Regions from separate parts of the Stenotrophomonas sp. 2201_Sma genome, predicted to be linked through region 1. Evidence: predicted binding sites of a transcription regulator. Region 1 holds the regulator's gene; the other holds the start of a gene.
The links. The regulator FliA, encoded in region 1, starts transcription of late flagellar genes. The targets are predictions, from matches to a motif close to TAAAGTTTNNCNNNCNNNGGCCGATAA.
Positions count from the first base shown of each region.

Region 1 (11,478 bases):
AGGATCATCGGCCGTTGGCTGACGCGGGCCACACCACGGAAGAGGTCGTTGGAGATCTGGCAGATGCGGGCGGTATCCGGTGGCTCGATCTGCGAATCAGTGAGATTGGCGACGTCTTCCACGGCCGAGACGCGCAGGCCGATGGTCTCGCCGTCTTCCTCCAGCACCACGATGCGGGTCTGTGCGTCGTCCTCGGCCGCCGCTGCGCCCAGGTGCAGCCCAAGGTCCATCACGGGCACCACCTGGCCGCGCAGGTTCATGATCCCCAGCATCGCCGGCGCAGTGCCGCGCAGCGGCAGCAGGGGCACCGGCAGTACCACTTCCTGCACTTTCAGCAGTTCCAGTGCATAGGCCTGGCTGCCACAGCGCATCCGCAGCCAGCGCGAGGTGCGCTCGTTCGCGCGGCGGTGCTGCGGATGCGGGCTGTTGGCGGGTCGATGGGCCTGCGCCTGCAGTTCCTGCCAGCTGGCAGGGCGGCTGGCGGCGGGTGCTTCGAGGGCGACACGCGGCGGTGCAGCCGCTGCCGGCGGCGCAGCGGCGGGTGCCGGGGGCACGATCCGCGCGGGCGCCACCGGATCCACCCCGTCGCCGCTGGCGGCGGCCTCGAAGGCAGCCTGCAGCGCGGGGCTGTCGGTGTGGGCCAGCAACGGGCTTTCCGCGCCGTCGGTCTCGTAGATCACCTCATCGGGCAGATCGTCCCAGGTCGGCTCGCGTTCGGCGATCGCCGCCGGAAGCGCCGTGTTGCCTGCATCGGGGCTGGCCGCCACCGGGGCGATCGCTTCGCCCAGCAGCTCGTCCAGATAGTCGTCCAGCACGCCGGTGGTGTTCATGCGGCCTGCTCCAGCGCGCGCGCATCCTCGCCAAGGATCCAGTTCAGCGCGCGACGGTAGGCCGCGAGCCCGCGGCCGGGATAGTCCTCGCCGACGCTCGGCAGGGTCAGGCCGGCCGCGTTGCTGACCCGCGTGTCGATCGGAATCGCATCCTCCCAGACGCGTGCGCCGTGACGGTCCTGCATGCTGCGCAGTGATTCGTTGCCGGTGCGGGTGCGGCGGTCGAACAGGGTGGGCAGGATCGAGATCGGCAGCGGGCGCCGGCGCGAGCGCTCGACCATCTCACCGGTGCGCACCATGCCGTCCAGCCCGTGCAGTGCCAGCGGCTCGGCCTGCGTCGGAATGATCAGGCGGTCCGCTGCCGCGAGCGCATTGATCATCAGCAGGCCGAGTGTGGGCGCGCAGTCCAGCAGGATGTAGTCGTGCTGGCCCTGGTGCCGTGCCAGCGCGTTCTGCAGCGCCAGGCCAAGGCCCGGCTGGTTGGCGCTGCGGCGCTCCAGCGTGGCCAGTGCCGGCTGTGCACAGACGTAGTCCAGGCCGCTGAGGCTGCTGGTGTGGCAAAGGCTGGACAGCTCGGCCGGAGGTGCGCTGAACAGCTCAAGTACGCCGGTCGGTGGCGGGTCCACCGGCACGCCGAAGGCGCGGCTGAGCGAGGCGTGGGGATCAAGATCGATCAGCAGCACGCGATGGCCCTGCGTGGCCAGGTTGCGGCCGAGGGCCAGGGTGGTCGTCGTCTTGCCGACTCCGCCCTTCTGGTTGGCGACTGCCCAGATGCGCATGGGTTTACTCCTTCATTGCCGGGGGAGCGGCGGCGCCGACACGGCTGCCAGCCGGCACCGGTGGCAACTGCACCGGTGCGATGGGGGACGGGGAGGGCACTGTGGCGGGTGTTGCCGCAGGCCCGGCGGACGGGTCGGCCGCGCCGTTGGCGGCGTTCAGGCGCTGGCCCAGCGGGTCGACCGAGTGCGAGGTATCGGCCAGGATGATGACCATCACCCTCCGGTTGCGGTTGCGACCCTGCGCACTGTCGTTGTCCTCGCGCGGGCGGAACTGGCCGTAGCCGACCATGGCCAGACGCGAGGGCTGCAGGCCCTGGTCGGCGAACAGGTGGACCACGCTGGCGGCCCGCGCGGCCGACAGTTCCCAGTTGGAGGGGAAGGTGGCGGTGGCGATCGGCACGTTGTCGGTGTGGCCTTCCACCCGCACGCTGTTGGGTACGTCGCGCAGCACACCGGCCAGGCTGGACAGCGTGCCGCGCGCGTGCACGTCCAGCGCCGCCGAGCCGGTCGGGAACAGGATGTCGCTGTTGATCTCCACTTCGATCCACAGCTCGGTGCGGCGCACGCTGATCATGCCGCGCTCGATCAGCGGCGACAGCGCGGCGGTCAACCGGTCGGCGATGCTGCTGAGCTGGCGCTCGGCACGGGCGATCTGCTGCTGGTCGTGCACCGAGACCGGCATGCGCATCTGCGAGGCCATGGCCGGCAGCAGGGTAGGGTCGTGCGAGGGTGCCGGTGCGGACGGGCCGATCTTGGTGCCGGACTTGATCACCGAAGGACTGTCCCAGCCGCCCCCCTGCACCTGCTTGTTGCCGACCTGCACCGGATTGATGGTGCGCGGCGCGCCACCAAAGGCATCGGTGAGCGCATCGGCCATGATCCGGTACTTGCCTTCGTTGATCGAGGAGATCGCATACATCACCACGAAGAAGGCCAGCAGCAGCGTCATCAGATCGGCATAGGGGATCGCCCATGCTTCATGGTTGGCGTGCTCTTCGTGGTGTCTGCGGCGGGCCATGTCAGTGCAGGAAGCCGGACAGGTTGGTTTCGATGTTCCGCGGGTTCTCGCCCTGCGCGATCGAGATCAGGCCTTCGATGACCATCTCGCGGTCGCGGCTGTTGTGGGCAATCACCCCCTTCAGCTTGGCGGCGATCGGCAGGAACAGCAGGTTGGCCGACGCGATGCCGTAGATGGTGGCGGTGAAGGCGGCGGCGATGCCATGCCCCAGCTTGCTGGGGTCGGCCAGGTTCTTCATGACGGCGATCAGGCCCAGCACCGCACCGATGATGCCCAGCGTCGGCGCATAGATGCCCATGCCCTCGAAGACCTTGGCAGCGGCCTGGTCACGGTGTTCCTGGCTGCCCAGCTCGATCTCCAGCATGTGCCGGATCGATTCGGGCTCGACGCCGTCGACCAGCAGCTGCAGGCCTTTGCGCAGGAACGGATCCTGCTGCGCTTCCACCTGCGCTTCCAGGCCCAGCAGGCCCTGGCGGCGGGCGATGTTGCTCCACTCGACGATCTGCTGGATCAGCTCGCGACGATCACTGTGCGGCGGGCGCACGACCCAGCGTACGATCCGGAAGGCGTGCCTGAATACGGCGGGTGCGGTGTGCAGCAGGATCGCAGCGATGGTGCCGACGATGACGATCACGAACGCCGCAGGCGACCACAGGGACGCCAGTCCGGCGCCCTTGAGGATGCTGCCGCCGACCAGCGAGGCCAGGGCGAGAAAGAGTCCGATGAGGCTGAGTCTATCCATGGGTCCGGTATCGGCGTGTGTGAATGGGACTTGAGACACCGGTCGATCGCGTACAGACGGTAGTCACAGTTTCTGGTTCGCCAGGCATGGCCCGGCGAGCGTCATCGCAGGCCATCCACGTCGAGGATGAGGGCCATCCGGCCATCACCGATCAGCGTCGCACCGGCGTAGCCGCGCAGGCCGCGCAGGGCCTTCGGCAATGGCTTGATGACCACTTCCTCGCGCCCACGGACCTGGTCCACGACCAGGCCGAAGCGCGCCTCGCCGGCCTGCAGCACCACGATGGTGAGCAGCGCCGAGGCGGCCGGCGTCACATCCAGCCACTGGCGCAGATCGACCAGCGGCAGGGTGTGCGAGCGACGATCCAGCACCGCCCGGCCATCGAACCAGCCCAGCGAGGTGCGCGGTGCATGCAGCACTTCCATCACGCGCGCCAGCGGCAGCGCATAGACGTCCTCGCCGGCCTGCACCAGCAGGGTTGGCAGGATCGCCAGGGTCAGCGGCACGCGGATCAGGAAGCGGCTGCCCCGACCCAGTTCCGACTGGATCTGGATCTGCCCACTGAGCTCGCGGATGCGCGACTGCACCACATCCATGCCGACGCCGCGGCCGGAGATGTCGGTCACCTGCTGCTTGGTGGAGAAGCCGGGCAGGAACACCAGGTGCAGACATTCCTCGCTGCTCAGCCGGGCCGCCGCCTCCGGGTCGATCAAGCCCTTTTCGCGTGCTTTCGCGCGCAGTTTTTCCGGATCGATGCCGGCGCCATCGTCCTGCACCTCGATGCTGACGTAGTCGCCTTCCTGCTGGGCCGACAGACGCACGTGGCCCATGCGTGGCTTGCCCTGTGCTTCGCGCAGATCGGGCATCTCCACACCATGGTCGATGGCGTTGCGGACCAGGTGCACCAGCGGGTCGGCCAGGGCCTCGACCAGGTTGCGGTCAAGCTCGGTTTCGGCGCCGACCAGCTCCAGGTCCACTTCCTTCTTCAGCGAGCGGGCAACATCGCGGGCGACCTTGGGGAAGCGCGAGAACACCTTGCCGACCGGTTGCATGCGCGTGCGCATCACTGCCGACTGCAGGCGCGCGGTGGCGATGTCAAGGGTCGACACGGCGCGGTCCAGTTCCTCGTCGCGCAGGCGCGCACGCAGGGTCTTGAGCCGGTTGCGCGACAGCACCAGCTCGCCGATCAGGTTGACGATCGCATCCAGCCGCTTGGTATCCACGCGCACGGTGTGCTCGGCCTCGGCCACCGGCTTGTTGGCCGCGGGCTTGACCGCGGCGGCCGCGGGGCGCGGTGCGGGCAGTGCAGGCGCCGGCGGGGCAGTCACGGGTTTCGCGCCCGGGGCGGCGCCGCCGTGCAGCTGGTCAAGCAGGGCTTCGAACTCATCCTCGCTGATCAGGCCATCGTCGGCCTTGGCCGGCGTCGCCACCGCGGTGGGGGCGTTGCTGCCGTGCAGCTGATCGAGCAGGGCCTCGAACTCGTCGTCGGTGATCAGGTCACCGGCAGCGGGCGCGGCTGCTGTGGGGGCGACAGCAGCCGGCGCAGCAGTGCCGTGCACGTCGAACTGGGCGATCAGGTCCGGCGGGGCATAGCCGGGTTCGTTGCCGGAAGACACGGCATCCAGCATCGATTGCAGGTAGTCCAGTGATTGCTGTGCGGCATCGAAGTGATGCGGCTGCAGCACCGCTTGGCCAGCGCGGGCGGCGCCCAGTGCCTCTTCGGCGGCATGGCACAGCTCGACCATGGCGGTGATGCCGAGGAAGCCGGCGCCGCCCTTGAGCGTGTGATAGCCACGGAACACGGCGTTGAGCTGGTCGGCGTCCTGCGGCGCCTGTTCCAGCGACACCAGCTGTTCGCCGAGGCGATCCAGGATTTCCTGTGCCTCGATGATGAAATCGGCGGTGATGTCGTCGGATACCGCGCTCATGCTTACAGTCCCAGGTCCGACAACAGGTCGTCGGCGTCGTTCTGAGAGACCGCGTGGCGGTCCAGTCCCTTCAGTGCCGGTCCGGCCAGCGCCGGATCGGTGCGATGCTGCTCCGGTGGCAGGCCCAGCGCGCCAAAGCCTTCGTGCACGCGGCGGACGATGCCGACCACGCGACGGATGATCTGTCCGGTCAGGTCCTGATAGCTCTGGGTCAGGGCAATCTCGGTCAGGTTGTGGCGGATGCGTTCCAGCTGCGCATCCTGCCCCGGCTGGAGGCCTTCGGCGCGCAGCTGTTCGGTGAGGCTGCGGCACTCTTCGGCCAGGTCCAGGGTGCGGTGCGTGGCCTGTTCGGTCATCGCCACCACATGGTCCAGGCGCGCGCAGGCGTCGTCCAGCTCGCCCGCCTCGCTGGGGACGGTCGGCAGTTCGCCCAGGGCCTGGCCCAGTTCGCGGGCCAGCCGTGACAGGCCGCTCATCATCGGCTGCGTGCGTGCGGCCACCAGGGCGTCGATGCGCTGGCGCCAGGCGCTCTCGTCGCCGGATTCGAGCGCGTCGAGGGCTTCCTGCAGGCGCAGGGCGAGAGCGTTCTTGTCGACCGTGGCGTCCATCAGGCGCTGGCCGCCAGGCGTTCGAAGATCTTGCCCAGTTTCTCTTCCAGCGTCTGCGCGGTGAACGGCTTGATGATGTAGCCGTTCACGCCGCTCTGCGCCGCTTCGATGATCTGCTCGCGCTTGGCCTCGGCGGTGACCATCAGCACCGGCAGGGTCTTGAGCTTGGCATCGGCGCGGATCGCCTTGAGCAGTTCGATACCGGTCATCACCGGCATGTTCCAGTCGGTGACCACGAAGTCGAACGGCTGGCTCTGCAGCATCGACAGTGCGGCATGCCCGTCCTCGGCTTCGGCGGTGTTGGTGAAGCCCAGATCGCCCAGCAGATTCTTGACGATGCGACGCATGGTCGAGAAGTCGTCGACGATCAGGATGCGCATGTTCTTGTTCAAAGCGGAGTTCCTTTGTTGTTCAGTCGCCCGCGGTGGCCGTGGCCGCCGCAGGCATGTTCATTCTTCAAGCCCGGCATCCGCAGCCTCGAAGATCTTCAGCCGGCCGCGCAGGCGCAGCACGGCCTGGCCGTGGATCTGGCAGACGCGCGATTCGCTCACGCCGAGCACCGCGCCGATCTCCTTCAGGTTCAGCTCCTGCTCGTAGTACAGCGAGAGCACCAGCTGTTCGCGTTCGGGCAGATGGCCGATGGCCTTGCCCAGTTCGCGGCCGAATTCGCCACGTTCCAGGACCTGCTGCGGTGTGGGTCCGCCCTGGGCGACGGTGTCCAGCTCGCCCTGGTCTTCGATGCGCGACTCCAGGCTCAGCACCTGGCCGCGCGAGGCGTCCTCCATCAGCCGTAGGTATTCGGGCAGTGGCATGTCCATGGCCGCCGCCACCTCGGTGGCACTGGCTGCACGGCCCGTGGTCTGCTCCAGGCGGCGGATGGTGGCGGCCGCATCGCGGGCGCGCCGATGCACCGAGCGCGGTACCCAGTCGCCACGGCGGATCTCGTCGATCATCGAGCCGCGGATGCGGATCGAGGCATAGGTCTCGAACGAGGCACCCTGGTCGGCGTCGTAGCTGCGCGAGGCTTCGATCAGGCCCATCATGCCGGCCTGGATCAGGTCGTCCACTTCGACGCTGGCCGGCAGGCGTGCGGCCAGGTGATGGGCGATGCGCCGCACCAGGTCCGAGTGCTGGGCGATGACCTCGGTCGCCGCCGAGCGCTGGACTTCCCTGTACTGGGCCGCGCCTTTCATGCTGCCACCCCGCGTTGCTTGAGGATGCGCTCGAGGAAGAATTCAACGCCACCGCGTGGCTCGGTGGGGGCCTGCCAGCGGGCGGTGCGACGGGCGATCTCGGTGATCGCCAGCGCCGCCGGGCTGGATGGATAGGCCTTCACCACCGGCTGCTGGCGCTGCACCGACAGGCGCAGCCAGTCATCCTGCGGCACGCAGCCCAGGTAGTTCAGCGAGACATCGGCAAGGAACTTCTCGCAGACCCGGGTCAGCTTTTCATACAGCACGCGGCCCTCGTTGGGGTCGCGCACCATGTTGGCCACCACCTGGATGCGGTCCACGCCGCGCTCGCGCGACAGCACCTTGATCAGTGCGTAGGCGTCTGTGATCGAGGCCGGTTCGTCGCAGACCACGACAACCGTGTCCTGTGCGGCCTGACAGAAGGTCAGCACGCCGTCGGTGATGCCGGCGGCGGTGTCCACCACCATGATGTCCAGCTCGCGTTCCAGTTCGGAGAACACGTTCACCAGGCCGATGTGCTCGGCCGGGGCCAGCTCGGCCATGTGCCGCCGACCGGACGCGGCCGGCACCACCAGCACGCCGTTCGGACCTTCGACGATCACGTCTTCCAGCGAGCAGCGGCCGGCGACCAGATCCGCCAGGGTGTGGGTGGGATTCAGCCCCAGGATCACGTCGATGTTGGCCAGACCCAGGTCGGCGTCGAGCAGCAGCGTGCGCTTGCCCATGCCGGCCAGCGCCACGGCCAGGTTGGCCGAGACGTTGGTCTTGCCGACGCCGCCCTTGCCGCCGGTCACGGCGATGGTGCGCACAGGGCCGAGCGGCTCGCTGCGGGTGGCCGACAGCGGGAAGGTCTTGGTCAGCTTGGCGTACTCACGCGACGGCATGGTTCAACTCCGGGTTGCAGGGCATATCGGCCGCTCGGCGCAAATCTTCAAGGCGAAGTACAAGATTGGCCGCGCTGGCCCGGTGCAGGTCGTCCGGAACGTCCTGGCCATCGGTCACCCAGGTGATCGGCAGCGCGTGGTCTACCGCCACTGACAGGGCGTTGCCGAAGCGGCCGGTTTCATCCAGCTTGCTCAGCACCAGGCCCTGCAGGTTGGCCGCGCCGAAGCGGCGCACCACCTCGTCCATGTCACCAAAGCTGGTATTGGCCGGCAGCACCAGCAGAGTGCGGACCTGGCGGGCGGCACGCAGCCACTGCAGCTGCGCGGTCAGGGCGCGGTCGCGCGGGCCCAGGCCGGCGGTATCGATCAGCACCAGCTTGTAGTCCTTCAGGCGCTCCAGCAGCTGGTCCAGGTCGGTACCGCTGTTGGCTTCATGCACCGCGATGCCGAGCTGGCGGCCATAGCCGTACAGCTGCTCGCGGGCACCGATGCGCAGTGTGTCGGTGGTGACCAGGGCCACGTCGCGCGGCGCGTGTTTTTCGGCGAAGCGCGAGGCGAGCTTGGCGATGGTGGTGGTCTTGCCGGCCCCGGTTGGACCGACCAGAGCGATCACGCCGCCTTCTTCCAGCGGATCGACCGGCGCGATCGGCAGCCTGCGCGAGATCAGGCCCAGCATCAGCCCGCGGCCCCGGTGGGCTTCGGTTTCCAGCGGGATCTGCATGGCCACATCGCGGGCCAGCCCGGCATCGAATCCGTACTCGTCCATCAGGTCCAGGGCGGTTGCCCGCACCGGGCAGCCGCGCAGGCGCTCGTCGGTGAAGCGGTTCATCTCGCGCTCGATGACCTGGCGCATGCCGGCCACTTCGTGGCGCAGCTGGCGGATCTCGGCATCGTCCTGTGCAACCACCGTCAGTACCGGCGCCGGGGCAAGGAGCGGCGCCGGGGCCGGCGCGGTCTCCGCTTCAGCGGCAGCGGCAGGGGCTGGCGTGGTCTCGGCAACGTCCTGCGCGTACGGCGGCTCGGGGTGCACGGACTCGGCCTGCGCAGTGGCCGCAGCGGTGATCGGCAGCGGCGGCGGCAGCACTGCCGGCGCGGGGGATTCGTGATGCTCGTCCTGCGGCGGGTCGATCAGGAAACGGGCGCGGTTGGCGGGCGCCGGTGCGGGAGCCACGACGGCGCTCGCGAACGGCGCGAAGATCTGCTCCGGCAGTGCCGGATCGTTGACGGTGGCACGCGCCAGGGTGGCAGCGAAGCCGGAACTGCCGCGGGTGGGCACGATCTCGTCCGCACTGTCCAGGGTGCGGCCGGTGGCACCGACGGCCGCGCGGGCGAGGGCGGCCACGGCCGATGTGGTGGCGGTCACCGGCTGCTGGGCCGGTGTCGTGGAGCGGCGGCGGGTGACCGCGGCGATCACTGCATCCGCGGCGGTGCGCGGTTTCGGCGGCGGCGGAGCCACGTCGCGCCGCGAGGCTTCCAGCGCGCGTTGCACCGCGCTCTCGTCATAGTTGGCTGCGGCGACGATCTCGACGCCTTCCTCGATCCGGCGGTTGGACAGGATCACAGCATCGGGACCATGTTCCTTGCGCACCAGGTTCATGGCCGAGCGCATGTCGGCGGCGACGAATCGTTTGATTTTCATGCTGTGGTCACGGGACGGGGACGGCGGGGTGGGGGTGGGAGAACGCGGGTGGTCGGTGGTCTGCACGGAACGGGTTCCCCTTGGCATCTGTCTGTTGCGGTGGTTCGAAGGTGGTGTCTGTTTTCTGACGCATCGGTGGGCGGCGTCAGCTGATCGTTCCGACCAGCTTCAGGCGCTTGTCCTCCGGCACTTCGCTGTACGCCAGTACCGACAGCGACGGGACGCTGTGGCGGACCAGGCGTGCCAGCGCGGCACGTACCGGGCCGGGTACCAGCACGACCGCGGGCTCGTTGCGGGCTTCCTGCTTGCTGACACATTCGGCCAGACTCTGATGCAGTCGCTCGGCAAGCCCGGGTTCCAGCGCGGCGCCGTTGCCCTGCGTGGACTCCTGCAAGACACGTTCCAATTGCGGGTTGAGGGTGAACACCGGCAGCTCCGCCGACATTCCGGCGATCTCCTGCACGATGAAGCGGCCGAGCGCGGTGCGCACTGCGGCGGTGAGCGTGGCCGGGTCCTGGCTGGACGGCGCGTGCTCCACCAGTGCTTCGGCGATCTTGCGCAGCTGGCGGATCGGAATGCGTTCCACCAGCAGGTTCTGCAGCACCCGCACCACGGCCGACAACGGCAGCGCCTTGGGCGTCAGATCTTCGACGAGCTTGGGTGCGCTCTTGGCGAGGTTGGCCAGCAGGTGCTGCACCTCTTCGTGGCCCAGCAGCTCCGGCGCATGCTCGCGGATGAGGTGGGAAAGATGGGTGGCGACCACGGTGGCCGGGTCGACCACGGTGTAGCCCATGGTTTCGGCCTGGGCGCGCTGGTGCGGCTGGATCCAGGTAGCGTCCAGGCCGAAGGCGGGATCCTTGCCGGCGATGCCGTCCAGCGGGCCGAGCGCACTGCCGGGGTCCAGCGCCAGTTCGCGGTCGGGATGGATCTCGGCGGTTGCCACCGGCACGCCATGCACCAGCACGCGGTAGCCGTTGGCCGGCAGTTCCAGGTTGTCGCGGATGTGCACGGATGGAATCAGGAATCCCACGTCCTGGGTCAGCTTGCGCCGCACACCCTTGATGCGTGCCATGAGTTCGCCGCCCTGATTGCTGTCCACCAGCGGAATCAGCCGGTAACCGACCTCCAGCCCCAGCGGGTCGACCGGGCGCAGTTCGTCCCAGCTCAGTTCCGCGGTAGGGGCCGGCGCCGCCGGTCGGCCCAGCGCATTGACCGCGCCGGGGTCGCTGCCGGCAGCGTCGCTCGGGGCCGGTGCCTGTCCCTTCCGGTACAGCTTCCAGGCGATGAAGCCGAGAATGGCGGCAAGCGTCAGGAAAGCGACGTTGGGCATGCCGGGCACCAGGCCGACCAGGCCGATGATGCCGGCGGTGATGGCCAGGGCACGGTATTGGCCGAATACCTGGCCGGTCATCGCCTGCGCCATGTCCTGCGAGCGCGAGGCACGGGTGACCAGCATCGCCACTGCGCTGGAGACCAGCAGGGCCGGCAGCTGCGCCACCAGACCGTCACCGATGGACAGCAGGGTGTAGGTCGCAGCGGCATCGCCGAACGGCATGCCATGCTGCAGCACGCCCACGGCGAGGCCACCGAGCATGTTGATGAACAGGATCAGGATGCCGGCAATCGCATCACCCCGGATGAACTTGCTGGCGCCGTCCATCGCGCCATAGAAGTCGGCTTCCTCGCGGACCTCCTCGCGGCGCAGCTTGGCTTCTTCGCGCGTCAGCAGGCCGGCGTTGAGATCGGCATCGATGGCCATCTGCTTGCCGGGCATGGCGTCGAGGATGAAGCGCGCGGTCACTTCCGAGACACGGCCGGCGCCCTTGGTGATGACCACGAAGTTGATGATGGTCAGGA
Region 1 is NZ_CM151329.1:2,125,218-2,136,695, forward strand. Features, by position in the region: partial or broken gene ACZLIF_RS09920 (chemotaxis protein CheW) at 1-407, opposite strand, end outside; gene ACZLIF_RS09925 (ParA family protein) at 827-1,609, opposite strand; gene motD (flagellar motor protein MotD) at 1,614-2,627, opposite strand; gene ACZLIF_RS09935 (flagellar motor protein) at 2,629-3,369, opposite strand; gene ACZLIF_RS09940 (chemotaxis protein CheA) at 3,471-5,297, opposite strand; gene ACZLIF_RS09945 (protein phosphatase CheZ) at 5,300-5,905, opposite strand; gene cheY (chemotaxis response regulator CheY) at 5,905-6,297, opposite strand; gene ACZLIF_RS09955 (RNA polymerase sigma factor FliA) at 6,355-7,098, opposite strand; gene ACZLIF_RS09960 (MinD/ParA family ATP-binding protein) at 7,095-7,982, opposite strand; gene flhF (flagellar biosynthesis protein FlhF) at 7,969-9,621, opposite strand; gene flhA (flagellar biosynthesis protein FlhA) at 9,767-11,478, opposite strand, start outside.

Region 2 (11,478 bases), 1.9 Mb from region 1:
TCGGCGGTACCGCACTGGAAGACATCGCCACCCTGCCGCCGACCAATCCGATTGCCCAGCTCAAGGGCGCGCAGCCGCTTACTCCGGAAGAGTCCAGGAATGTGTCATTGGGCGCGGTGTGGACCGAAGGTGACTGGCTGGTCACCCTGGACGGCTATCAGATCAAGGTGGAAGACCGCATTGCCCTGAGCACCAGCTTTGCAGTCACTCCGGAGGAGCGTGCGGCGCTGGTGGCCGGCGGCAATGCAGAAGCCGCTTCCATCTCGCAGGTAACCTACTTCGGCAACGCCTTCGATACCACCACCACCGGCGTGGACCTGGTGACCAGCTTCAAGAGCAACGACTTCGGCGGGGTCACCACCTACTCGCTGGCGGCCAACTGGAACCGCACGAAGGTGGACCGCTACGACACCGACTTCATCGACGAAGCGCGCGTGTACAAGCTGGAGAAATCGCTGCCCAGGACCAAGGGCTACTTCAGCATCAATCACCAGCGGCAGATCTTCCACGCCAATCTCCGGTTCAACTATTACAGCAGCTGGTACGAGGATCACCTGGACAGCGGCGTGATCTCCGCCGAGGACGGCGGCCTGCCGATCTACGGGGGCAGCGCGTTGATCGTGGATGCGGAGGTGGGCTGGAAGTTCGATTCGGGCCTGTACGTCAGCGTGGGCGCGCAGAACCTGTTCGACCGTGTGCCGGCCAGCAACCCCTGGGGGGGCGTGGCCGGTGCGCAGTATCCGGTGCATTCGCCCTACGGATTCAACGGCGGGTTCTATTACACGCGGGTGGGCTGGAAGTTCTGACGCAGGTACAAGTGCGCGCAACGGTGGCCATGGAAGGCCCCGTCGCTGGCGCCACCCCACCGGCTTGACCGCAGGCAGGGCGCCCCCGAGAATTACGCGACTAATTCTCATTTGCTGTTGCGCAGGATGCGGGCGGCAGCCCTCCTGGCTTTCATCCCCAGATGTTCAAGAACGTCCTGTTCCAACTGCACTGGCTGCTGGGCATCACGGCCGGCACCGTCCTGGCCATCATGGGCCTGAGCGGCGCAGCCCTGTCTTTTGAAGATGAACTGCTGCGCGCCGCCAACCCCGGCTTCGCCGCCATCGCCGAACATCATGCCGAAGGCCAGCAGCCGCTGCCCCTGAGCGAGCTGGTGCCGATGCTGCAGGCCGACAGCAAACGGCCGTTGCAGCGGCTGCGCGTGGATGCCAGCGGCCAGCGCCCATCGGTGGCCCGTTTCGCCGGCGGCAAAGCGCACTGGGTGTACTTCGACCCCTACAGCGGCGAGCGCTTCAGCGCCCTGCGCGGGCAGGCCTTCTTCGACTTCGTCGAAGACCTGCACCGCCACCTCGCCGCGGGCGAGCGCGGAAAATGGATCACCGGCAGCTGCGCGATCGCCCTGCTGTTCTTCACGCTGTCCGGGCTCTACCTGCGCTGGCCCCGCCGCTGGTGGCACTGGCGAAGCTGGCTGGCCGTGGAATGGAAGCGCAGCGGCCGCGGCTTCCTGTGGAGCCTGCATTCGGTGGCCGGCACCTGGGTGCTGCTGATCTACCTGATGAGTGCCCTGACCGGCCTGTGGTGGTCGTTCGACTGGTATCGCAGCGCGGCCAATGCCCTGCTCGGCGTGGCGCCACCGGCCAAGCAGGTGATCGATGCCGGCGCCGTGCTCGACCTGCGCCGCGTGGAAACGACGCTGTACGCGCAGGCCGGGGTGCGCACCGGTTACATCGACCTGCGGCTGCCCGAGAAGCCCGGCCAGGCACTGAATGTGCGGACCATGGCGGGCGATCCAGCATTGCGCGGCGGCCATCATGACCGCGCGCACGATCTGCTGCAGCTCGACCCTGCCAGCGGTGCGATTCTGGACGCGCGTCCCTACGCGCGCCAGGGCGCTGGCGGTCAGCTGGCCACCAGCGTGTTCGCGCTGCACTCGGGCAGCTACTTCGGGATTCCCGGGCGCATCATCGTGATGCTCAGCAGCCTGGGCATGAGCCTGTTCTTCATCACCGGCTGGCTGCTCTATCTCGACCGTCGCCGCAGCCAGCGCGCCGCACGTGCGCTGCGCCAGCCGCTGCCGGCGGCCGCAGCCAACGGCGCCGCATGGCTGGTGGTGCATGCCAGCCAGAGCGGCCTGGCCGAACAGCTGGCGTGGCGCGCGGCAGCGCAGCTGCAGGCCAGCGGACAGGCGGTGCAGGTATTGCCGCTGGCAAGGATCGACGCGCACCGCCTTCAGGCGGCGAGCCACGCGCTGTTCGTGCTCAGTACCTTTGGTGACGGCGAACCGCCGGATTCGGCACGACGTGCCTCGCGCCAGCTGCTGGGCCGATCCCTGGACCTGGCCACACTGCAGTTCGGCATGCTCGCGCTGGGCGACCGCCAGTACCCGCACTACTGCGCCTTCGGCCGCCAGTTCGATGCGTGGCTGCTGGGCAACGGTGCCCGCGCGAAGTTCGACCGCATCGACGTGGACGCTGCATCGGTCACGGCACTGCGCCAGTGGCAGCAGCAGCTCGGCCTGTTGACCGGCATTGCTGCCGACGACAGCGTGCTGCCGGCGGCCACCCGTATGCACGACTGGCAGCTGCTGGATCGCCAGCAGCTGAACCCGGGCAGCGTCGGTGGTCCGATCTGGCGGATCCGGCTGGCCGCGCCGGATGACGTGCAGTGGCAGGCCGGCGACATCCTGCACATCGCGCCGCGGCACAGCGCCGCGCATGCCCGTGCGGTACTGCTGGCGCATGGACTGGACCCGCTGCAACCGCTGCTGATCGAAGGCGGCACGCAGACCCTGCAGTGCCTGGCCAGCGAACGCGAACTGCCGGACGCGGCCAGTGCGCTGCAGGTGCAGGATGCCGGACGCTGGCTGACGGCCCTGCCCGTACTGCCGGGCCGCGAGTATTCGATCGCCTCGTGCCCGGCCGATCGCGTGGTGGAACTGGTCGTGCGCCTGGTGCACGACAACAACGGGCGCCCGGGGCTGGGTTCGGGCTGGCTGTCGCTGCATGCGCCGGCAGGCGCGCACATCGCCGCGCGCGTGCACCGCAACCCCGGCTTCCATCGCGTGCCGTGCGCACCCATGGTGCTGATCGGCAACGGCACCGGCATCGCCGGCCTGCGCGGCCTGCTGCGCGAGGCGGCACACGCAGGCGAGCACGGCCACTGGCTGCTGTTCGGCGAGCGCCAGCGCGCTCATGACTTCCTGTTCGCCGATGAGGTGAGCGCATGGCAGGCGCAGGGCCATCTGATCCGGGTCGACCTGGCGTTCTCGCGCGACGCAGCGGGCGGTTACGTCCAGGACCGCCTGCGGTCGGCCTGCGATGAACTGCGGGAATGGATGCAGCGTGGCGCCGTGATCCATGTCTGCGGCTCGCTGCAGGGCATGGCCGAGGGCGTGGATCAGGTACTGCGGGGCGCGCTCGGTGACGAGGTGGTGGAAACGCTGCTCGAGAGCGGTCGCTACCGGCGCGACGTGTATTGAGCCGCGCCGCCGGGCTGGACCCGGCGGCGGACGCGATCACGCCGCCGCGCGGGCCTGACGGTCCGGCTGCAGGCGGAACGCGGACACGGCTTCGGCCAGCGCGCGCACCTGCGCCTGCATCTGCGCGGTCGACGAGCCGGCTTCTTCCACCAGGCTGGCATTGCGCTGGGTACTGGCCTCCATCTGCACGATGGCGTGGTTCACCTGGGCGATGCCTGCGTGCTGATCCTGCGAGGCGCTGCGGATGCCGGCGAGCAGGTCCGCCAGCTGCTGCACGCTGCCGACGATCTCGTCCATGGTGGTGCCCGCCTGCGCGGCCTGCACGCTGCCTTGGCCGACGCGTGCCACGGAATCCTCGATCAGCGCCTTGATCTGCCTGGCTGCCTCGGCACTGCGCTGCGCGAGCAGACGCACTTCCGCCGCCACCACCGCGAAACTGCGGCCCTGCTCTCCGGCACGCGCAGCCTCCACGGCGGCGTTGAGCGCAAGGATGTTGGTCTGGAATGCGATGCCGTCGATCAACTGGGTGATGTCCCCGATGCGGTGCGATGCTTCACTGATGCCCTGCATGGTCTCCACCACCTGACCGACGGCCACCCCACCCCGCTGTGCAACCGCTGCAGCCCCCTGCACCAGCGCGTCGGCACGTCCGGCGGCGTCGGCGTTGCGGCCGACGGTGTCGGTCAGCTCATGCATCGAGGCTGCGGTCTCTTCCAGATTGGCCGCCTGCTGCTCGGTACGCTGCGAGAGGTCGTGATGGCCGGCAACGATTTCACCGACACCGCTGTCCAAGCTGGCGGCGGCGCGCTGGATGCGGGTCACGATGCGGCCGAGCTGTGCGACGGTTGCATTGGCGTCGTCGCGCATGCGTGCGAACACGCCCTGCAGCTCACCTTCCATGCGCACGCTGAGATCCCCACGGGCCAACGCCGCCAGCAATGCCTGCAGGTCCCCCAGGTTGGTTTCAAAGGTGGACAGCAGGCGGTTGATGCTGGTGGACAGCGTATGCACGAAACCGTGCTTGCCCTGCAGCGAAATGCGCCCGTGCAGGTCACCCTGCGCGGCAGCGTCGACCAGTGCCGCCACCTCGGTCTCCAGCAGCGTTTCCAGCGCACGGCTGCGCCACTCCAGCGCCACGCCCAGGAACTGGTCGTCATCGACGATGGCATTGGCGATCAACTGATAGCGCACACCGGCATGACTGATTTCCCGCTCCTGGCGGTGGGGCGCGTCGACCAGGCCGGCCAGGGCCGGATGCAGGTCCCGCGCGTCAGTGCCGACCAGCGCGTCGGCCTGCAGGCCCAGCACGTGCCGCAACGCAGGATTGGCGTAGGCCACCTGGCCTTCGGCATCGACCACCATCAGCCCGGTCTGCGCGCAGTCCAGGGCCTGGCGTACGCGCGTGTTGCCACGGGCCATCGCACGCTCGGTCTCGATGCGCGCACGCAGCCGCTGCTGCATGTCCACCAGGCGCTGTGCCAGCTGGCCGATCTCGTCGTTGGCGTTGTGCACGCGCAACGTGGTATCGAGCCGGTCATCGGCGATGTCGCTGGCGAACCGCAGGGTGTCCTGGATCGGCCTGCGCACCGCGCGCAGCACCAGCAGCAGGCTGGTGATCAGCACGCCGGCCACCAGCAGCAGGGTGAGGGCGAACAGCACGCTCATGGTGCGTGCACCGGCCTGCTGCCGCGCCTGCGCCAGGGCCAGCGCATTCACCTGTGCCTGCTGGAAGGCGGCGAGCGCGGGCGCCACGCCGGCAGCCGTCTCCATCAGCGATTGCGTCTCCACGTCAAGGCCGACGCGGGCAGCGGTATAGCCGAGCAGTGCCGACTGATAGGCGTCCATGCCGCTGCGGAGCGCCTCCTGCACGTCGGGCGGCAACCCCGCCAGCGCCAGATCGAACGGCAGCTTCTCTTCGCTGGCGCGGTCGGCATGAGTCGAATCGCCATCGAGCAGCAGCAGCGCTTCCTGGCGCCGCATCTTCTGCAGGTGCAGCGCCAGTGCCGGCCGGTCCAGGCCATTCACCTGCTGCTGCAGGGCATCGGCGGCCTGCTGCAGCTGTGCAGCCAGGCCGGCATCACCACGCCCCATCTCGTCCACACGTTCGAACAGCGCAGCCACTCCCTGCGAGAATCCCTCGGCGGCCTCGGTGAGCGCCTGCAATGCCTTGCGGCGACCGGCATCCATCGGCATCGCCCTGAGCGCCTTCAGATCGACCTGCAGTGCCTGCTGGGCCGCCTGCAGCTGGCTGCGGTCAGCATCGTCGAAACTGCGTGCATACTGGGTCTGCAGGCGACGCGCCTCCGCCACCCGCGTCGCCAGGCGTGCGGCCAGATCGCTGCCACGCTGGTAACTGGCCTGGCTGCGTGCGGCCTGGCTGCTGGCATGGCCGGTCCAGGCATGGACGGCGGCGATCGCCACCAGGCCCGCGCCGCAGACCAGCAGGGTGGCCTTGAGTTTGTTGGCCACGCTGAGTCGATGCGGCTGCAGCCAGACCAGCAGGCGTGGAAACGCCGAGCGCATCGCGATGAGACGGGTGCGCAGGGACCGAAGGGGGACGGCGGCCGACATCACAGACTCCAGGCGGAAGGACGCACCTGTATCGGCCTGACCGGCGGCAACTTTAGGCACATTGCCGATGCCGTGGCACGCACCGTGCCGGTTGCGCTCTTTGTACCGGCCCCAGGCGACGGAGACGTGACACAGCGCCCGCGCTTGACCTCAACCCCGGTTGTGGTTGCACAGTGGGATTGTTCCCACCGGCCGCCCTCGCCATGACCCCGCTCGACGTCCCCCGTTATCTGCAGCGCCTGCAACTGGATGCTCCGCCGTCGCTGGACCTTGCCGGACTGACCCTGCTGCTGCAGCGCCACAACGCCCTGCTCCCCTTTGAAACCCTCAGCAGCCTGCTGCGCGACGCGGTACCGATCGATCTGGACAGCGTGCAGCACAAGCTGCTCGACCAGCAGCGCGGCGGCTACTGCTTTGAACTCAACGGCGGCCTGCTGGCGCTCCTGCAGGCAGTGGGCTTCGACGCACAGCCGCTGAGCGCGCGCGTGCTGCTGGCGGCACAGGACAATGCCCCGACGGCGCGTACCCACCTGCTGCTGCGCGTGCACGTGGAGGGAGAGGACTGGCTGGTCGATGCCGGCTTCGGTGGCCTGACGCCGACGGTGCCGCTGCGGCTGTACGAAACGGCGCCGCAGGCCACGCCGCACGAGTCTTTCCAGCTGCAGCAGCTGGCGGGTGAGGACGACTTCGTGCTTTCCGCCCAGGCGGGCGACGCATGGCGGGCGATGTACCGCTTCGACCTGCGGCCGCCAGCGCCGATCGACAACGTGGTGGCCAACTGGTACGTGTGCACGCACCCGGATTCGGGTTTCCCCGGCCAGCTGCGCGCGTCACTGGCCGGCCCGGACTGGCGGCGCACCATCGGCAGTGGCAACTACACCGAGTACCGCCCCGGGCAGGCGCCGCTCAAGCGTCCGCTGCGCGATGCCGCCGACGTGCGCGACGTCCTGCAGTCGGCATTCGGCCTGCGCGTGCCGGACGATGCGCGGCTCGACCCGGCGATCACCGATTGGCTGCAGCGCTCGCACGCCGCATCACGGTAGCACCGCGCGGCACGGTGCCCGGGTTACAACGTCACCGGCGCCTGCAGCGCAATGCGGTTGCCCTCGCTGTCGCAGATCTCGGCCACCCGCCAGTGGCCGGCATCATGCAGTTGCAGGTAGAAGGCGATGGCGCGAGCCAGGTCGCTGGACGGAATCTCGACATGCGCGATGGGGTTCATCGTCGCAGGATGGCGCCGCCCTGACATTCCGTGCGCATCGTTGCGGGCATGCTGGCCTGCCCACCCTTCGCGGAGCGCTGCATGACCCTGGCCGATCACCGAAGTGCACTGGCGCCACTGGGCCATCTGCGCGTCGCCATCAATCTGGGGAATCCGGTCCTCGCGCAGGGCGACACACGATCGCCGCGCGGCCCCTCGGTGGAGCTGGCCACCGCGCTGGCGCAGCGGATGGGCGTGCAGGCGCGATTCACCTGTCACGATGCGGCCGCATCGGTGGTCGCGGCGGCAGCCGACGACGCATGGGACCTGGCTTTTCTCGCCATCGATCCCGCACGTGCCGACCGCATCGCCTTCAGTGCACCGTATGTGGAGATCGAAGGAACCTACCTGGTGCGCGAGGACAGTCCCGCGCGGCAGGTGGCCGATCTGGATCGCGGTGGGCTGCGTATCGCCGTTGGCCGGGGTGCCGCCTACGATCTGTTCCTGAGCCGGGAACTGCGGCACGCCACGATCGAGCGTGCCGACACGTCGGCGGCGGCCATCGATCTGTTTGACGCACGGCGCCTGGATGCCGCCGCTGGCGTGCGCCAGCCACTGCAGGCCTGGGCACTGCAGCATCCGGGACACCGCGTGCTCGCCGACCGCTTCACTGCGATCCAGCAGGCCGTGGCCGCACCTGCGGCGCGCCCCGCTGCCGCCCTGCGGGCCCTGTTCGACGAGGTCGAGGCGATCAAGGCAGGGCCCCTGCTCGAGGACGCTTTCGCACGTTCCGGACAGGCGGTCACCCTGGTGCGATGACGCAGCAGTGGCCCGCAGCACGCGACAGGTGGCTGCGTGCGCCGGGCCGGATCAGCCCTGCGTCTCCATGTGCCGCGCATGCTCGCTGGCCTGCGCATGCAACCACTCACGGAAGGCGAGGAATCCACGGTGGCGCGCCGAGCGCTGCGGATACACCAGCCAGTGCGGCCAGGCGGTTTTCAGCCGCTGCTCCGACAATGCGACCAGCTGGCCGGAATCCAGCAGCAGGCGCGCGCGCGTCAGCCGGCCCAGGGCCACGCCGACACCATCGAGCGCTGCACGGTGATGCGCTTCCGAATCGTCGAGCACCGCCACGAACCGCGAAGGGGGGCTCTGCCCGATCAGGGCAAACCACGCGGCCCATGCGCCATCCGGATCGCCCAGCAGCGGCCACTGCGCCAGTGGAGCACGGTCGATGCCGCCCATCCGCGCGATCAGCGCCGGGCTGGCCATCGGCACCAGCCACTCATCGAACAGCCGCTCGACCACCAGCCCGGCCCATTGCCCGCCGCCTACGCGCAACGCCGCGTCGAACTGCAGCTGCCGATCGAAATCGACAAGACGTTCGCTGGACTGCAGGTTGATCTCGATCTGCGGGTGTGCGGCGACGAAATGACCCAGCCGTGGCACCAGCCATGCGGAGGCCATCGACGGTACGGCGCTGATCGTCAGCACATGTTCGGCGCGCGCGGCGTAGCGTTGGAACACCTCGTTGATTGCATCCAGGTGCGGCCCGACCCGATCGAGCAGGCGCTGGCCCTCCAGGGTCAGTGCGACCCCGCGCGCCTGGCGGACCAGCAGCGGCTGGCCGAGGCGTTCTTCGAGCTGCCGCATCTGGTGGCTGAGCGCGCTGACGGTCAGGTTCATCGACGCCGCGGCGCGTGACAGGTTGCCCAGGCGCGCGGCAGCCACGAAACCCTGCAGGGCATGGAGGGGTGGGCGGGACATGAGGCTTGAATCCTGTTCAAGTCAAACTTGCGGAAATGTCGCTTTTTACGTCCTCATGCTGCCCGTATCGTTCAATCCACTCAAGTGGAGCGACGATCATGAACATCTTCAGCAGTCTGTTGTTCCTGCACGGTCACATCGCAAGCGCCGAGCTGGCCCGCCGGTTGGCCACGCCGGTGGCCAGCACGACCGGGGCACCGGCAAAGCCGTACCGGAGCACACACCTCGACCGTCCAGCTGCAGCAAAGGTGACTTGCCCCACCTGCCCCGCCCCGCGCTGAGCGCGGCAGCGGCGGGCTTACCAGTGCCGGGGCGCTAATGCCCGTACCAGGCCTGCACATGGGGCGGTAGCGATGGCAGCGGGTCGATGTCCAGCGCGCGATAGCCATCGAGGGTATCGCGCAGCAGCGCCGGTCCGGGGCTGCCCGGCATGCGCAGGCTTTCCTCTTCCGGCAGCTGCAGGGCGGCCCAGTCATGCAGGCGATCCAGCCGCTGGACCATGGCGGCGCGCAGCCAGGGGCGCAGCGGGAAGGTCCGATATCCGCGCCCATCCAGCGTACGCACAGCATCGGACAGGGCCTGGTTCGCGCCACGCACCCATTCGGTGCGTCCGCCGGCCTTGTCCTGCACGGTCATCGGTGCCGGCGCGCGATGTGCTCGGAAGGGGGCACGCAGCTCCAGCTCCAGGTCACGCGCATCGCGCTCGGTTTCCGCCTCCACCAGCGCCCCGGCGCACAGATCGAAGAACTCGAACCAGCGCCGATGCAGTGCGCTGATGCGACCGAGCGGGTCACGCGAGAAGCCGATCTTGGCGTAATCCTCCCAGGCGCAGGGAAAGACGTAGGCGAAGACACGACCATCGATGCGGATCTGCGGTTCCATCGGCGCAGGCTGCATCGCTTCGGACGCGATGGCAACCGGGCCGGACCGTGCGCCGTTCGGGTCACGGCCGCTGCAGCACGTCCTGCATCGCGGCAGCCACGTCGGTGTTGTCGATGTAGCTGCCATCGTTCCACCGCACATGCTGGCGGTAACCGGCGTCGATGCCGCGCACGCGGGCGCCGAGCCGCTCCGCGCCGGCGCCCTTGGCCCACAGCGGTACCAGTGCATTGGAATGATTGCCGGTGGGGCGGAAGCTCATCCCCGGCATCCGCCCGCGCCCGTTGTTGCGCACCGGCTCGAACGCCACCTGCTGCGCGTCGGGCCCCATCGGCATGCTGTTGTCGTGGTCGGTGGTGACGATCAGCAGATTGCGCTGCCATCCGCCGTTGCGCTCGATCCACGCCACCACCGCCGATACCGCATCGTTGAACTCGACCGTCTCTTCGATCAGGCGGCCGTACTGCGGCTGGTCGCCGCACTGGCCGTAATGCCATTCGGTGCCGCACGCACTGGTATGCGCGGCCCAGTCGGTGGCCCCACCTTCCACCATCAGGAACAGGCCCTTGGACGAGCGCTGCTGCAGGAACTGCAAGGCGCCGCGGGTCATGGTCGCCAGGTCCGGCACGCTGTCGATCTTCCTCACGCCGGAGGGAGTGGTCTCATCCCTGCCCAGGACCTGCAGCTGACGCGCCTGCTGCAGGGTGCTGGCCACACGCGGTACGCCGATCAACGGGCGGTCGGCTGGCACCCTCCCCTGTGCAAGCGCAGCGAACGCTTCCTTGCTGCGGATCAACCGCCACGGTCCGGCAGGATTGCCAGCGATGGGGGTGCCTGCTTCCAGCTGCTGCCAGTCCTGCTGCGACACCCACTCCCAGGCGTTCGCGCAACCCTCTTCCTTCACTGCGCCTGCATCGTCATCGCAGGCGCGGCCATCGACGCTGTAGCCGGGGCCGCCGGTTCCCATGACCAGGTCCATGTGGCCCTGGGCCAGCATCTGGTGGGCGATGGCATGGTAGTTGTTGCGCGACGCGTTCTGCGCGGCGAACGCGGCCGGTGTCGCGTGCGAGAACGGCACCGAGGTGACCACACCGGTTGCCATGCCCAGGCGCTTGGCGCGCAGGGTGTTGAACTCTACCGCGACGCCGTCGTTGTTGACGTTGATGGCGTTGTTGTACGTCTTGATGCCCGACGACAACGCCGTGCCCGCCGCGGCGCTGTCGGTCGCCACCGCGGCCAGGTACTGATAACCGGCGAACGGAAGATCCGCTGCCGGTACCGGGGTGGCATCCCATGCTTTCGCGGCGTCGTAGCCGAGCGTCTGCGCCGAATCGTGCGTGGGCTGGCTGCTGGCGTTGAGCGGGAACGTGGCCACCGCAAGGCGCTGCGGGAAGTGCGCGTACGGAGCGCCTTCGCGACTGCCATACTGCCAGTACGCGGCGGCATCCCAGGTTCCCCAGCCCGCGCCGTCGTTGATCATCACGATCACGTTGTGCGGGTAGCCGCCGGTCGCCACCGGCGCCTGCGCACGCGGTGCCGGCTGGCAGCCGGCGAGGGCTGCCAGCGCGGCCAGAAT
Region 2 is NZ_CM151329.1:4,018,043-4,029,520, forward strand. Features, by position in the region: gene ACZLIF_RS18485 (TonB-dependent receptor plug domain-containing protein) at 1-806, shown strand, start outside; gene ACZLIF_RS18490 (PepSY domain-containing protein) at 968-3,484, shown strand; gene ACZLIF_RS18495 (methyl-accepting chemotaxis protein) at 3,521-6,055, opposite strand; gene ACZLIF_RS18500 (arylamine N-acetyltransferase family protein) at 6,259-7,098, shown strand; gene ACZLIF_RS18505 (VOC family protein) at 7,122-7,277, opposite strand; gene ACZLIF_RS18510 (transporter substrate-binding domain-containing protein) at 7,359-8,075, shown strand; gene ACZLIF_RS18515 (LysR substrate-binding domain-containing protein) at 8,127-9,023, opposite strand; gene ACZLIF_RS18520 (GIY-YIG nuclease family protein) at 9,339-9,905, opposite strand; gene ACZLIF_RS18525 (alkaline phosphatase) at 9,967-11,478, opposite strand, start outside.
Region 2: the regulator FliA is predicted to act here: its motif matches at 6,084-6,110, upstream of ACZLIF_RS18495 (methyl-accepting chemotaxis protein).